2 regions of the Rhodoplanes sp. P11 genome follow, and region 1 is predicted to be linked to the other one. Evidence: predicted binding sites of a transcription regulator. Region 1 holds the regulator's gene; the other holds the start of a gene.
What was found. The regulator PhoB, encoded in region 1, activates phosphate uptake and scavenging genes when phosphate is short. The targets are predictions, from matches to a motif close to TGTCATNNANCTGTCAT.
Positions count from the first base shown of each region.

Region 1 (7,622 bases):
TGTTCCTGACCGAGCTGTGCCCGATGTGGCTGCGCCGGCCGATCGGCATCGCCATCGAGCTGCTCGCCGGCATCCCCAGCATCATCTACGGCATCTGGGGCCTGTTCGTGTTCGCGCCCTTCTTGCAGCACACGTTGCAGCCGGCGCTGATCGACCTGTTCGGCCCGGTGCCGATCCTCTCGACCCTGTTCGCCGGGCCGCCCTACGGCATCGGCGTGCTGACCGCCGGGCTCATCCTCGCCATCATGGTGCTGCCCTTCGTCACCTCGATCTCGCGCGACGTGTTCGAGGCGGTGCCGCCGGTGCTCAAGGAGGCGGCCTACGGCCTCGGCTGCACCACCTGGGAGGTGTTCCGCCACGTGGTCATTCCGTTCGCCCGAGTCGGCGTCACCGGCGGCGTCATGCTGGGCCTCGGCCGCGCCCTCGGCGAGACCATGGCGGTGACCTTCGTGATCGGCAACGCGCACCGCATCTCCGGCTCGCTGCTCGCTCCCGGCACCACCATCTCGGCCACCATCGCCAACGAGTTCACCGAGGCGCTGGGCGACCTCTACACCTCGTCGCTGGTCGCGCTCGGCCTCATTCTCTTCGTCATCACCTTCGTGGTGCTGGCCATCGCGCGCTACATGCTGATGCGCATCGAACGGAAGATCGGGTGACGCCATGATGCTCTATCGACGTCGCCGCTTCGCCAACAGTGTGGTGATGACGCTGTCGGTCGTCGCCACCGTGATCGGTCTCGGCTGGCTGGTACTGGTGCTCGGCGCCCTGCTGTGGAACGGCTTCGGCAGCCTGTCGGTGGCGGTGTTCACCGAGATGACGCCGCCGCCCGGCAGCGCCGGCGGCCTGCTCAACCCGATCGTCGGCAGCCTGATGATGTCGGGCGTGGCGGTCGCCATCGGCACGCCGATCGGCATCCTGGCCGGCACCTACATGGCCGAGTATGGCCGCTACTCGATGCTGACCAGCGTGGTGCGCTTCATCAACGACATCCTGCTCAGCGCCCCCTCGATCGTGGTCGGCCTGTTCATCTACGAGGTGGTGGTACGGCCGCTCGGCCACTTCTCCGGCATCGCCGGCTCGCTGGCGCTCGCCGTGCTGGTGGTGCCGGTGGTGGTGCGCACCACCGAGGACATGCTGCTGACGGTGCCGAAGGAGCTGCGCGAGGCGGCCACCGCGCTCGGCCTGCCGCGCTCGCATGTCATCGCCAACGTGTCGTACCGGGCGGCGCGCGCCGGCATCGTCACCGGCATCCTGCTGGCGATCGCGCGGATCAGCGGCGAGACCGCGCCGCTGCTGTTCACGGCCCTGAACAATCAGTTCTTCTCGGCCGACATGACGCAGCCGCTGGCGAGCCTGCCGGTGGTGATCTTCCAGTTCGCCATGAGCCCCTATCCGGACTGGCAGAAGCTCGCCTGGGCCGGCGCCCTGATCATCACCTTCGCGGTGCTCGCGCTGTCGATCTCGGCGCGCGCCCTCTCGGCCACGAGGACCAATTCATGAGCTCCACCGGCCTGTCCCACGGATCGAACACGGTTCCGGCTCCGGTCGTCGCGGCGCGCGCCGCCCTGGCGGACGCCGACGAGAAGGTCGCCATCCGGAACGTCGATTTCTACTACGGCGACAACCGCGCCCTGAGGAGCATCTCGGTCTCGCTCTACGCCCGGCGCGTCACTGCGTTCATCGGCCCGTCCGGCTGCGGCAAGTCGACCCTGCTGCGCATCCTCAACCGCATCTACGACCTCTACCCGAACCAGCGGGCCGAGGGCGAGGTGCTGCTCGACGGCAACAACATCCTGGACGCCAAGCAGGACCTCAACCTGCTGCGAGCGCGCGTCGGGATGGTGTTCCAGAAGCCGACGCCGTTCCCGATGTCGATCTACGAGAACATCGCCTTCGGCATCCGACTCTACGAGCCGCTGCCGAAATCCGAGATGGACGGCCGCGTCGAGCAGGCGCTCAAGCGCGCCGCCCTGTGGAACGAGGTGAAGGACAAGCTTTCGGCCAACGGGCTCAGCCTCTCGGGCGGCCAGCAGCAGCGCCTGTGCATCGCCCGTACGGTCGCGGTGCAGCCGGAGGTGATCCTGCTCGATGAGCCCTGCTCGGCTCTCGACCCGATCTCGACCGCCAAGATCGAGGAGCTGATCGACGAGCTGAAGACCGACTACACGATCGCCATCGTGACCCACAACATGCAGCAGGCGGCCCGCGTCTCCGACTACACGGCGTTCATGTATCTCGGCGAGCTGGTCGAGTTCGACACCACCAGCAAGATGTTCACCTCGCCGGTCGACCCGCGGACCCAGGACTACATCACCGGACGGTTCGGCTGACCGCCGCTCCCACCGGCCCCGCCCCGACCCGGTTCCCGACACCGCGTCCCGGCCAAGATCAGGAAGGGTGACGTCCATGATGGACCACACGCACAAGGCGTTCGACAGCGACCTGCAAGAGCTCGGCCGCATGGTCGCCGAGATGGGCGGGCTCGCCGAGCAGCAGATCGTCGACGCCGTCGACGCGCTGTCGCGCCGCGACCTCACCGTGGCCCAGCGTGTCATCGCCGGCGACACCCGCATCGACGTCCTCCAGCGCGAGGTCGAGGCGCGGGCGATCCTCACCATCGCGCGCCGGCAGCCGATGGCGGTCGACCTGCGCGAGGTGGTCGGCTCGCTGCGGATCTCCAACGACCTCGAGCGGATCGGCGATCTCGCCAAGAACATCGCCAAGCGGGTGGTGGCGCTCGACAGCGAGTTCCTCACCCAGAAGGTGATGCGCGGCGTCGAGCACATGACCGAGCTGGTGCTGTCGCAGATCAAGGACGTGCTCGACGCCTATGCGCGCCGCGACCTCGCCAAGGCGATCGGCGTGTGGCGGGCCGACGAGGGCGTCGACGCCGTCAACAACTCGCTGTTCCGCGAGCTCCTGACCTACATGATGGAGGACCCGCGCAACATCGGCATCTGCATCCACCTCCTGTTCTGCGCCAAGAACATCGAGCGGATGGGCGACCACGCCACCAACATCGCCGAGACGGTCTACTACATGATCGAGGGCCGCGCCCTCGCCGACGAGCGGCCGAAGGGCGACACCACGTCCAGCACCGTGGTGCCGTTCGACGCCTGACCCCGTCACCGTCGCGCGCCTCGTCGCGACGGCGATCCCCCGAGAGGAACCACATCGGATGGCCGCACGAATCCTGATCGTCGAGGACGAGGAGCCGCTGACGCTGCTGCTGCGCTACAACCTCGAGGCCGAAGGCTATGCGGTCGACGCCGCCGGACGCGGCGACGACGCCGATCTCCGCCTCAAGGAGAACCCGCCCGATCTCGCCATCGTCGACTGGATGCTGCCGGGCCTGTCGGGCATCGAGCTGATCCGCCGGCTGCGCGGGCGCACCGAGACCCAGCAGCTCCCGGTCATCATGCTGACGGCGCGCGGCGAGGAGGGCGAGCGGGTGCGCGGCCTCGCCACCGGGGCCGACGACTACATCGTCAAGCCGTTCTCGGTGCCCGAGCTGATCGCCCGCATCCGGGCGCTGCTGCGCCGCACCAAGCCGGAGCGCGTCGCCTCGGTGCTCGTCGCCGGCGACATCGAGCTCAACCGCGAGAAGAAGCGGGTGTCGCGCGGCGGGCGCGACGTGCCGCTCGGACCGACCGAGTTCCGCCTGCTGGAATTCCTGATGGAGAATCCCGGCCGCGTGTTCTCGCGCGAGCAGCTTCTCGATCGGGTGTGGGGCCGCGACGTCTACATCGACGAGCGCACCGTCGACGTCCATGTCGGCCGCCTGCGCAAGGCGCTCAACCGGGGCCAGCGCTCCGACCCGATCCGCACCGTGCGCGGTGCCGGCTACGCGCTCAACGACCGCTACGGTGCGGACGCCTGATCGGCACGCTGTGCAATGCAGCGGGCTGTCGCCGGACAGGCGCGTCGACGTGAGAAACGGCAAGATCGCACCCGGCCCGGTGCTCAAGCACCTGTGCGTGTTGTCTCCACGCGACACCGCGCCGGGACCTCGCAGCAATCGACGCCGTTCGTCTTGCCTCCGGGGGCGCAATCCGTATATTCACTTAACATGATGCGACGCGCTTATCCCGGCTTCGTGCTCGTCACGTTGCTCGCCGTTGTCACGGCGGGCCTGGGATGGGCATTGTCGGCCCAGGAGCTGCCGACCGGCATCATCAGGACCGGCATGACCATCGGCGTCGCCGCCCATCATCATGTGAATACGACGTCGCATCATGCTCGGCACTCGCATGCCGGGCAGACGCTGTCCGATCGTGACGAGTCCGGCACGCATTCCGGAGATGCGCAGGAGCACGATAGCGAGGACGGCCTCCAGCGTTCCGCCTCGGCAGCGTTGTCGTGTCACGCGACAGCCGACGCAGCCGGCGGCTGCGACCCGGCGGCCCCGCACAGCACGCCGAACGGCCCCTGCTGCGGCGCCGCCACCTGTCATGCGACGCTCCCGCCCGTCGTTCCGGTCACGGCCATGATGCTGCTGACCGCTGCTGCCGATCCGTCACCGCCCGACCTCGGCTTCGAAAAGTCGCTCGCGGTGCGCCTCGATCGTCCGCCGAGATCGACCGACTGCTAGTCGCCGTCCGCCCCGTCGGGGCGACGCGACCATCGGCTCCGCTCTCCCTGTCCGTTCTCGGGTTGTCCGCCGGCTCCGGCGACGATGCGGCTCGCATCGTTGCCGGCGCGCCCCCGGATGTCCGGTGACCGGGACCGACATCGAGGTTGCTTTCCATGAAGATCGCCGTGCTGGCCGCACTGTCGGCCATCCTGTCCGCATGCTCGGTCCCTCCCCCGATGGCGGTGGGGCTCGATCCTGCCGATCCCGACGTGCCGGTGGCGCCGACACGCTATCGGTCGGTGACGGCCGGCACCGTCGACTACCGTCCGATCGACCCGAAGCCCTGGGCGGAGCAGAACCAGCAGGTCGCACCGAAGCCGAAGTCCGGAGCGGGAGGCCACCGATGACGCCGGCCGCTCGCATGGTCGGCCCCCGGCCGACGCCGCCGCGGCGGCTCGTCGCCCTCGTGCTCGCATCGAGCACCCTCGGCGGCTGCGTCTACTTCTCGCCCGACGGGGCCATGGGGCCGGTCGCCGGACGGGTCGGCCAGTCGATCGGCATGGAGGCCGTCAAGATCGACTCGCCGGCGGCGGCCGCCTACGCCCGCTCGCGTGTGGACGCCCTGCTGAGCCGGCCGCTGGATGCCGACCGCGCGGTCCAGATCGCGCTGCTCAACAATCGCGGCCTGCAAACCGCCTACAACGCACTCGGCGTCTCCGAGGCCGAGTTCGTGCAGGCGAGCCTGCCGCCGAACCCGGCGTTCGGCTTCAGCCGCACCACCACCGGCAGCGAGCTGGAGATCGAGCGCCGCGTGGTCGCCAACGTGCTGGCGCTGATCACCCTGCCGCTGCGCACCGAGATCGCCCGTTCGCAGTTCGAGGCCGATCGCCAGCGCGCCATCGAGGCGACCTTTCGGCTCGCCGCCGAGACGCGGCGGGCCTACTACCGGGCGGTCGCCGCCCGCGAGACGGTGACGTTCCTGGAGCAGGCGCGTCTGTCCGCCGATGCGGCCGCCGACCTGATGCGCAAGCTGGGCGGGACCGGCGAGGCCAAGAAGCTCGATCAGGCCCGTGCCGGCGCCTTCTATGCCGAGGTGTCAAATGCACTCGCCCAGGCGCGGCTGCGGGCCGGCACCGAGCGCGAGGCGCTGACGCGGCTGATGGGTCTGTGGGGCTCCGATCTGGACTTCCGGCTGCCCGGCCGCCTGCCGGCTATGCCGCGAATCCAGACTGTCCAGCAGGCCGAGGAGGCCGCGGTCCGCCAACGGGTCGATCTGATCGCGGCGCGGCTCGAGCTGGACGCCGTCGCCCGCGCCTACGGACTCACCGACGCGACCCGCTTCATCTCGATTCTCAGTGCGTCCGGACGGCGCTCCGAGTCGCGCGACCGCGCTGCGCCATTGGAGCCGCGCAGGGTGTCGCGCGGCTTCGAGGTCGAGCTCCAGGTGCCGCTGTTCGATCTCGGCGAGTCCAACGTGCGGGCCGCGGCCGACATCTACCGCGACGGCGTCAACCGGCTGATCGAGAAGGCTGTCGACGTCCGCTCGGAGGCCCGCGCCGCCTACCTGACCTACCGGGCCAGCCACGACATCGCGACGCTCTATCAGACCCGCATCCTGCCGCTCCGCCGCACCATCAACGAGCAGGTGCAGCTCGAATACAACGGCATGCTGATCGACGTGTTCGAGCTGCTGACCACGGCCCGCGAGAGCATCCAGAGCAACGTCGCCGCGATCGCCGCCAAGCGCGACTTCTTCATCGCCGGCATCGACTTCCAGTGCGCCATCATCGGCGGTGGAGTGAGCGGCGGAAGCGTCGGTATCGGCACCACGATCGCGACGGCCGGCGCAGTGCCCGGACCGCAGGCGGTCGCCGGCGGCGACGGCGACTGATCAGGAGGACAGACCCATGACGTTCTCTCGACGAAACTTTCTCGGCGCGTCCGGGGCCGCGGCCCTGATCGGGGCCGGCACCGTGTCGGGTCGCGTCCAGGCGGCGTCGATTCCGGAGGCGCCGACCATGACGTCGCCCGCCATGCAGCCGCCGCTGGTGCCCACCACCGGCCCTGACTACCAGCCGGTGGTCACCCTCAACGGCTGGACGCTGCCGTGGCGGATGAACGGCGACTGGAAGGAGTTCCACCTGGTCGCCGAGCCGGTGGTGCGCGAGTTCGCGCCGGGCATGGTGGCGCATCTGTGGGGCTACAACGGCCAGTCGCCGGGTCCGACGATCGAGGTGGTCGAAGGCGACAAGGTGCGCATCTTCGTCACCAACAAGCTGCCCGAGCACACCACCATCCATTGGCACGGCATGCTGCTGCCGAACGGCATGGACGGCGTCGGCGGCCTCACCCAGCCGCAGATCAAGCCGGGCCAGACCTTCGTGTACGAGTACGAGATCCGCAAGAGCGGCACCTTCATGTATCACCCCCACGCCGACGAGATGGTGCAGATGGCGATGGGCATGATGGGCTTCCTGGTCGCCCATCCGAAGGACCCGGCATTCCGCCGCGTCGACCGCGACTTCGTCTTCCTGATGGCGAGCTACGACATCGAGCCGGGCTCGTACGTGCCGCGCGTCGCCGAGATGACCGACTTCAACCTGTGGACCTGGAACAGCCGGGTGTGGCCGGGCATCGACCACTTGGTCGTCGGCAAGGGCGACAGGGTGCGCATCCGCTTCGGCAATCTGACCATGACCAACCACCCGATCCACATGCACGGCTACGACTTCAAGGTGTCGTGCACGGACGGCGGCTGGGTGCCGGAAGAAGCGGCGTGGCCCGAGACGACGATCGACTGCGCGGTGGGGCAGATGCGCGCCTTCGACTTCGTCGCCGACGCGCCGGGCGACTGGGCGATCCACTGCCACAAGGCCCACCACACCATGAACGCGATGGGGCATTCGCTGCGCAACTTCATCGGCGTCGACAAGAAGGAGGTCGCCAAGAAGATCCGCCGCCTGATGCCCGACTACATGCCGATGGGCTCGGCCGGCATGGCCGACATGGGCGAGATGGAGATGCCGCTGCCCGAGAACACGCTGCC
Region 1 covers NZ_CAXWGY010000016.1:594,124-601,745, forward strand. Annotated here, with positions in the region: gene pstC (phosphate ABC transporter permease subunit PstC) at 1-659, shown strand, start outside; gene pstA (phosphate ABC transporter permease PstA) at 664-1,503, shown strand; gene pstB (phosphate ABC transporter ATP-binding protein PstB) at 1,500-2,333, shown strand; gene phoU (phosphate signaling complex protein PhoU) at 2,410-3,123, shown strand; gene phoB (phosphate regulon transcriptional regulator PhoB) at 3,182-3,883, shown strand; gene ACFQUV_RS14470 (hypothetical protein) at 3,977-4,594, shown strand; gene ACFQUV_RS14475 (hypothetical protein) at 4,750-4,983, shown strand; gene ACFQUV_RS14480 (TolC family protein) at 4,980-6,467, shown strand; gene ACFQUV_RS14485 (multicopper oxidase family protein) at 6,484-7,622, shown strand, end outside.

Region 2 (7,622 bases), on a different contig from region 1:
CGGCAGCGCCAGCAGCGCCATCATCCGGTAGGTCTCGATCTCCAGCAGCCGTTGCACCAGGCGGCCGGCTTGCAGCGGCGTCAGGTGGCGGTCCTGCACCAGAAAGCGGCCGAAGCCGTCGGCGTGGATGCGGAAGTCGGTCAGCGCCACGGCGGCGCGGTCCGACACCGGGCCGCCGACCAGCGCATTGCCGTTGAACAGCTTCGCCGACATCGTCTCGGCATCGGGCAGCCCGTCGGCCCGCACCACCGCCACATGGGCCGCGACGATGATCTGGCCGGGCCGCGTCGCCACCCAGTTGGCGGGCGCCAGCGCGATCGCCGGCTCGGCGAACGGATCGTCGCCCTCGCCGAGCGGCGCGATGAAGGTGTAGCGGGAGAACTCGCCGTGCCGCTCCCACACCAGGCGGAACGGACCGAGCTGGCCGCTGTAGTGGTTGGAGCCGGGGAACGGCGCGGTGGCGCCGAACCGGCGCGCGAGGTCGCACACGCCCTGCCATTCGGCTTCGCGATCGTCCCAGTGCGACACCGTGGCGATGTAGGACGCCCGCGTCGGCGTGGTCAGCGCCTCGGGCGGTCGCGCATGGACCTCGTCGTTGAGGGCGAAGCGCTGGGCGTGATCGGGCGGCAGGGTCATGTCGTACAGCACGGCGGTCGGCTCACCTTCAGGCCGCGACGCGGCCGCGACGACGGGAGATGCGAGACTTGGCCGGCCACGCTCGGGAGACCTGCCCGCGTGAGGGAGGCCTGTCCGCGTGACGCGATCGCATGGTGACGTATCGACGTCCGTCGCCTGTCATGTCGGCGTTCGAAATTCCTATTTTTAGCAATTCCCGTGCCGTTCCGGCTGAGAATGCCGGCGCGTCCCGTTCGCGCCGGCATCTTAGAGCAGCTCGTCCGCCGGCGCACCGGCAAAGTCGCCGGCGCGACGTCAGTAGCCGAGCACGCGCGGCAGCCACAGCGCCAGCTCGGGCACGGCGATCAGCAGCACCAGCACGGCGAACATGGCGGCAATCAGCGGCCCGACCCAGCGTAGCGTCGCCTCCATCGGCACCCCGGCGATGCGGCACGACACCATCAGGTTGACGGCCATGGGCGGGGTGAACTGGCCGATGGCGATCTTGAGCGTCAGCAGCACGCCGAACCACACCGGGTCCCAGCCGAACTTCGCGGCGATCGGCATCAGCAGCGGCAGCAGGATCAGGAAGGTCGAGACGCCGTCGAGGAACATGCCGATGACGATCAGCATGACGATCAGCATGGCGAGGATCACGTACTCGCTGCCGCCGGTGGCGACGATGGCGCTGGCGGCGCGGTCGAACACGCCGAGCGTCGAGCCGGCCCAGCCGAAGATCGAGGCGAGCGCCACCACCACCAGGATGACACCGGAGATCTCGGCCGCCTCGACGAACATCTCGTAGAGGTCGCGCAGCGTCAGGGTGCGGTAGATCACGAAGCCGACGAACAGGCCGTAGACGACGGCCATCACGGCCGCCTCGGTGGGCGTGAACCAGCCGGCCCGCATGCCGCCGAGGATCAGCACCGGCGCCATCAGGCCCCACATGGCCTCGCGCAGCGACGCCCAGAAGGGCGGCCGCGGCAGATCCTTCTCGGCGAGCCCGAAGCCGTGCGTCTTCGACATCCAGAAGATCGGCCCCATCAGGGCGAGACCGGCGAGAATCCCGGGGATCATGCCGGCCGCGAACAGCGCCGGCACCGACGCCTGCGGCACCAGCACGCTGTAGATGATCAGCGCGATCGACGGAGGGATCAGGATGTCGGTCGCCGCCGCGGCGCCGATCACGCTGGCCGAGAAGGCGCGCGGATAGCCGGCGCGCGACAGCGCTCCGATCATGGCGCCGCCGACCGCGGCCGCATTGGCGGGGCCGGACCCGGAGATGCCGCCCAGGAACATGCTCACCATCACGGTGACGGCGGCGAGCGCGCCGGGCCGTCGGCCGACCAGCACGGTGGCGAAGTTGACGAGCCGCAGCGCCACGCCCGAGCGGTCGAAGATCGCCCCGACCAGAACGAACATCGGCACGGCGAGGAGCGGGTACTTGGCGATGCCGGTGTAGGCGTTGGTGGGCACGCTGAGGAGGCCGAGATCGGCGATCCAGATGGCGAGGCAGCCGGCGAGCCCGAGCGCCACCGCGACCGGCGTGCCGAGCACGAACAGGACGAGGAAGCCGAGGAAGAGGACGGCCGCGGTCATGGCGGGCTCACGAAGAGGAGTGTCGCGAGCCGACGTGCCGTGTGTTGTCCGCTCGTCCCCGCGAATGCGGGGACCCAGGGGCCGCACGACGAAACTGGATTCCCGCTTGCGGGGGAATGAGCGGAGACTGTGGCCGGGGTCAGAACGATCATCACAAGGGCTCGATCGGATCGTGCGGCGGCGTGTCGCGCGAGCGCAGCACGCGGACGAGGTGGCCGATGGCGCGGCCGATCACCGCGAGCGACAGCAGCGGCAGGGCGGCGGTGTAGATCCACTGCGGCTCGCCGAGCCCGGGCGACGTCACCTCGAAGCGGTACTCGTCCCACACCAGCCGGGTGCCGAGCCAGACCAGGAGGCCGAACATCACGATGGTGGCGAGCGTCGCGATCACCTCGGCGGCGCGCCGTCCGCGGGGCGGCAGCAGGCCGGCGAAGAACACGATGCGGATCTGGCGGTCGGCCGCGGTGGCGATGCCGGCCCCGAGCAGCGTAACCACCACCATCAGGGCGATCGAGAACTCCTCGGTGAACGCGAAGGAGTAGTTGGTGAGATAGCGCGCGATCACGTTGCCGAGGGTGATCAGGCACAAGGCCGCCATGGCGGCCGCGGCCAGCACCTTCTCGATCGACAGCGGCACCCGCACCGGCGGGTCCTTGGGGGCGATCAGCGGGTCGGGTTCGGAGGACATGGCGGGCTTGGTTCAGCACGGCCTCGTGTCCCGCACGCGGTGAATCATGGGCGCGCAGCGCGCGTGATACACCGCAGATGCGGGACCCAGTTCCTGTTCGAGGCAGATGGGTCCCGGGTCCGCAGGCATCACGGCGCATCGCGCCGTGATGCCTCGCGCCCGGGACACGAGGATCGACAGTCTCACTTCCTCTCCCCCACCGCCTTCTCGGCGGCCTCGACCAGCGGGACGCCGATGCGCGCCTTCCACTTGTCGTAGACCGGCTTGGTGGCGGCCTGGAACGCCTTCTGGTCCTCGGGGGTGAGCCGGGTGACGGTGACGCCGAGCGCCTCGATGGCCTTGAGGGTGGACGGGTCCTCCTCGGTGATGCCCTTGCGGGCCAGCTCCTTGCCGTACTGGCCGGCCTCGGCGGCGGTCTCGCGCAAGAGCTTCTGGTCCTCGGCCGAGAAGGTGTCCCACACCGGCTTCGACACAGCGAAGATCAGCGGGTCGGCGACGTAGCCCCACAGAGTCAGGTGCTTCTGCCCGACGGTGTTGAGCTTCGCCGCCACGTAGACGGTGATCGGGTTCTCCTGGCCGTCGACCGCGCCGGTCGACAGCGCGGGCTGGGCGTCGGCCCAGCTCATCTGGGTCGGGTTGGCGCCGAGCGCCGTGAAGGTCTCGTTGAACAGCGGCGAGCCGACCACCCGGATCTTGAGCCCCTTGAGGTCGGCCGGGGTCTTCACATCGCGCTTGGAGTTGGACACCTCGCGAAATCCGTTCTCGCCCCAGGCGAGCGGGATCACGTCCTTGGCGGCGACGATGTCGAACAGCTTCTTGCCGGCCTCGCCGCCCGTGATGGCGTCCAGCGCCTTGTGGTCGGGCATCAGGAACGGCAGGGCGAACAGGTTCAGCTCCGCCACCTGGGGCGACCAGTTGATGGTCGAGCCGACCGCCATATCGATGACGCCCTGGCGCATGGCGGTGAATTCCTTGGTCTGGTCGCCGCCGACCAGCTGGGCGCCCGGATAGACCTTCATGACGATGCGGCCGTTCGAGCGCTCCTTGACCAGGTCGGCCCAGCGCTGCGCCGACACGCCCCACGGGAAGGGCGCGCCCAGCACCGTCGAGATCTTGTACTCGGCCTTGTAGGTCTGGGCGGCGGCGGGCAGCGTCGGGGCCGCCGCGAGGGCGATGGCGACACCGGCCGCCAGCGCTGCGAGCAGTCGCTTGGTCATGAAATGTCTCCTGGTGGTTCGGGCGTAGGCATCCGCGCCGGGCGGGGCGGGCCGTCGTGGCACTTTGTTGCGCGGCGCGGCCGCCAATGCAATCGGATCGAGGCTCGGAGGGCGCGGAGCCGTCATACGCGGAGCGGGGTACCAGTTCCAGGCGAAAGTGGCCGCAGCCCGGTCCGGGTCGCCGAAGGTTCGGTCGCGCCCGCCGGGCCGGCCCGGTATGGTGCCGGGCCGGTGTTGGCGCCGGGCGAGGCCGGTGTCGGGCGAGCATGCATGGGGGCGGGATGCCGGGACGCGACGAGACGATCTATTCGGTCATCGTGAAGTTCAGGGAGGATAAGTCGCTCGCGCAATGTGCGGCGGTGCGTCACGATGACAAGCTGTGGCTGGTCCCGACCTGGATCGAGGAGGACGACGCGGCGGTGATGCGGCCGGAGCGCATGGTGTGCATCGAGGGGCTGCCGCTGAAGAAGGGCGGTCGACTCGGCGCCCGCAGCTTCGACTGGATCTTGCGGCCCGAGATCCCGCGGGCGGTGCTCACCGGTCCGCTGCCGCCGCCGGCCGAATGGCCGCTGCCGGTGCTCGACCGGCCCGACCTGACCTTTCCGCGCGCCTGACGGCGGCCTCGCGCCGCAGGCTCAGGGCGCGTCCAGCTCGCGCTTGCGGCGGATCGACAGCACCACCTCGCGGATGCCGATGATGGTGAGCGAGCAGGCGAACGGCACGATGAAGTACATCAGCCGGAAGATCAGCAGGCCGGCGATCAGCTCCTCCTTGTCGAAGAAGGGCAGGCCGACCAGCATGGCGGCGTCGAACACGCCGATCGAGCCCGGCGCATGGCTGGCGAAGCCGAGCAGGGTGGCGGCGATGAACACCCCCGCCAGGGTGAAGAAGTGGATCGGCGGTGTCGCCGGCACCAGCATGTACATGGCGAGCGCGCAGCAGGTCAGGTCGGTGATGCCGATGCCGATCTGCAACAGCGTCGATCGGCCGCCGGGAAGCTGCACCGTCCAGGTGTTGCGGCCGAGCCGCCGCGGTTTGCCCCACACCCAGGCCACCCAGGCGGCAAGGCCGACCAGCAGCGCCACCCCGATGATCCGGTTGACGGCCGGGGCGAGCTGGTCGACGGCGCTCACCGCGGCCGGATCGTACACCATGGCGATGCCGAGCACCGCCAGGTTGCCGAGCCAGAAGGTGAGGCCGGCGACGAAGCAGATCTTGGCCACGTCGACGATGCCGAGGCCCCAGGACGAGTAGATGCGCCAGCGGATGGCGCCGGCCGAGAAGGCGGTGGCCCCGATATTGTGGCCGATGGTGTAGCTGGTGAAGCTCACCATCGCGGCCACCCGGTAGGGGATGTGGCGGACCCCGATGGTGCGCAGCGCGAACCAGTCGTAGAGGGTCAGCGTCGCGTAGGCCATCGCCACGAACAGGGCGGCGCGGACGAGATTCTCCGGCGGGATGTTGGTCAGGCCGGTGCGGATCTCGTCGAGCGCGATGTCGCTGAGCACATTGTAGAGCACCACCATCGACACCGCGATGATGGCGACCGCCACCACGGCGCCGACCCGATTCCAGCGGATGCCGCCGACCCATGCCCCGATCCGCTGCAAGCGGCCCCGGCCGCTGCCGACCGGGGCCGATGCCGCATCAGGTGCGGCCTCGTCGTCTCCGGACGTCGGCGCGTCGTCGCGAGGCTCTGGGTTCGGCGTCAGCAAGGCTTTGGTCACACGCGCGTCTTTCGGCCCGGCCGGGCGCCTCGCGCCCACCGGGTCCGGGTTTTTCACAGCCGTGCGACAGAGACACGACAGGGGCGCACGACCTAGCACGGTTGCCGGCCCGCGTCACGGGCGGTGCCTGCGTCATGGTCCCGTCAAGGCCGCGTCATAGACCAGACCGAGCGGGAGAGCGGCGATGCGGCAGCGACGAGCGGGGCCCGGAGGACGGGCGGGACTCGGAGGACGAACGGACCGGGGCGGACCATGCGCATCCTGATCGCCACCGATGCCTGGCACCCGCAGGTCAACGGCGTCGTCCGCACCCTGCAATCCCTGGCCGCGGCGGCCGCGGGGCTCGGCGCCTCGGTCGATTTCCTCACACCGGAGGGGATGCGCACGGTGGCGCTGCCGAGCTATCCGTCGATCCGCCTGGCGGTGCCGCCGCCCGGCGCGGTGGCGCGGCGGATCGAGGCGGCTGCGCCCGACGTCGTCCACATCGCGACCGAAGGCCCGATCGGGCACCTCGCCCGCCGCCATTGCCGGCGCTCCGGCCGGCGCTTCACCACCAGCTTTCACACCCGCCTCGCCGACTATGCGGCGGCGCGCTGGCCGATCCCGGCCGACGTCACCTGGAGCTGGCTGCGTTGGTTCCACAATGCCGGCTCGGCCACCATGGCGGCGACCCCCTCGCTGATCGCCGAGCTTCAGGGCCGCGGCTTCCGCACCGTGCTGCGCTGGCCACGCGGTGTCGACGTCGATCTGTTCCGGCCGCGGCCCGGCGCCGATCTCGGCCTGCCGCGCCCGGTGTTTCTCGGTGTCGGCCGGCTGGCGGTGGAGAAGAACGTCGCGGCCTTCCTGGCGCTCGACCTGCCGGGCAGCAAGGTGGTGGTCGGCGACGGCCCGGCCCGGGCGGCGCTCCAGGCCCGGCATCCGGACGTGCATTTCCTCGGCGAGCGGCACGGCGAGGAGCTCGCCGCCGTCTACGCGGCCGCCGACGTGTTCGTGTTCCCGAGCCGCACCGACACCTTCGGGCTGGTGCTGCTGGAGGCGCTGGCGAGCGGCCTGCCGGTCGCCGGCTTTCCGGTGGCGGCGACCCGCGACGTCGTCGGCGATGCCCCGGTGGCGGCGCTCGACGACGACCTGCGCGCCGCCTGCCTGGCCGCCGCGGCGCTGCCGCGGGCGGCCTGCCGGGCCTATGCGATGACGCTGACCTGGGAGGAGAGCGCCCGCCGCTTCCTCGGCAATCTGGAGCGGGCGGGCGTCGCGCGCGGCAGTGGTCGCCGCGTCAGCGGCCGCGATTCGCGGCTGGTCCGGGCGTGACCGGCGCGGCGGGCGCGGGCGCAGTAGCGGTGGTGCGCGCGTCGCTTCGCCGCGGGCGGCGGACGATGCCGCCGACGATCAGCCCGACGAAGCCGAGGAGCGCCACGAGCGTCAGCGGCCCGCTCCAGGCGCGGCCCGGCTGCCACGCCAGAACGTCGCCGGCGACCCGCAGCAGCACGGCGGCATGCAGCAGCACCAGCGGCCCGTACAGGGCCGGCCGGTAGGCGATGCGCACCCGCGCCACCGCCGGCAAGATGATCAGCGCGTGGCCGAACACCATGGAGAACACGAAGCCGATCAGCACGGCATGCAGCGCCGCGTCGTAGCCGAATGCCGTCTCGGCCGGCGGCATGGCGAGCAGCAGCGCCCCGGCGGCACCGAGCCAGACATAGCCGGCGATCATGCAGACCGCCATGAAGCGGGTCTGCCCGGCCTGGCGCACCGTGTGGCGGACCACGTCGTGACGGA
Region 2 covers NZ_CAXWGY010000017.1:460,040-467,661, forward strand. Annotated here, with positions in the region: gene ACFQUV_RS16600 (DUF3422 family protein) at 1-648, opposite strand, end outside; gene ACFQUV_RS16605 (TRAP transporter large permease) at 931-2,214, opposite strand; gene ACFQUV_RS16610 (TRAP transporter small permease) at 2,366-2,902, opposite strand; gene ACFQUV_RS16615 (DctP family TRAP transporter solute-binding subunit) at 3,085-4,119, opposite strand; gene ACFQUV_RS16620 (hypothetical protein) at 4,401-4,733, shown strand; gene ACFQUV_RS16625 (YbhN family protein) at 4,755-5,846, opposite strand; gene ACFQUV_RS16630 (glycosyltransferase family 1 protein) at 6,099-7,154, shown strand; gene ACFQUV_RS16635 (hypothetical protein) at 7,120-7,622, opposite strand, start outside.
Region 2: ACFQUV_RS16625 (YbhN family protein) is a predicted target of PhoB. The motif match lies at 5,910-5,926, and genes of this name have one in related genera.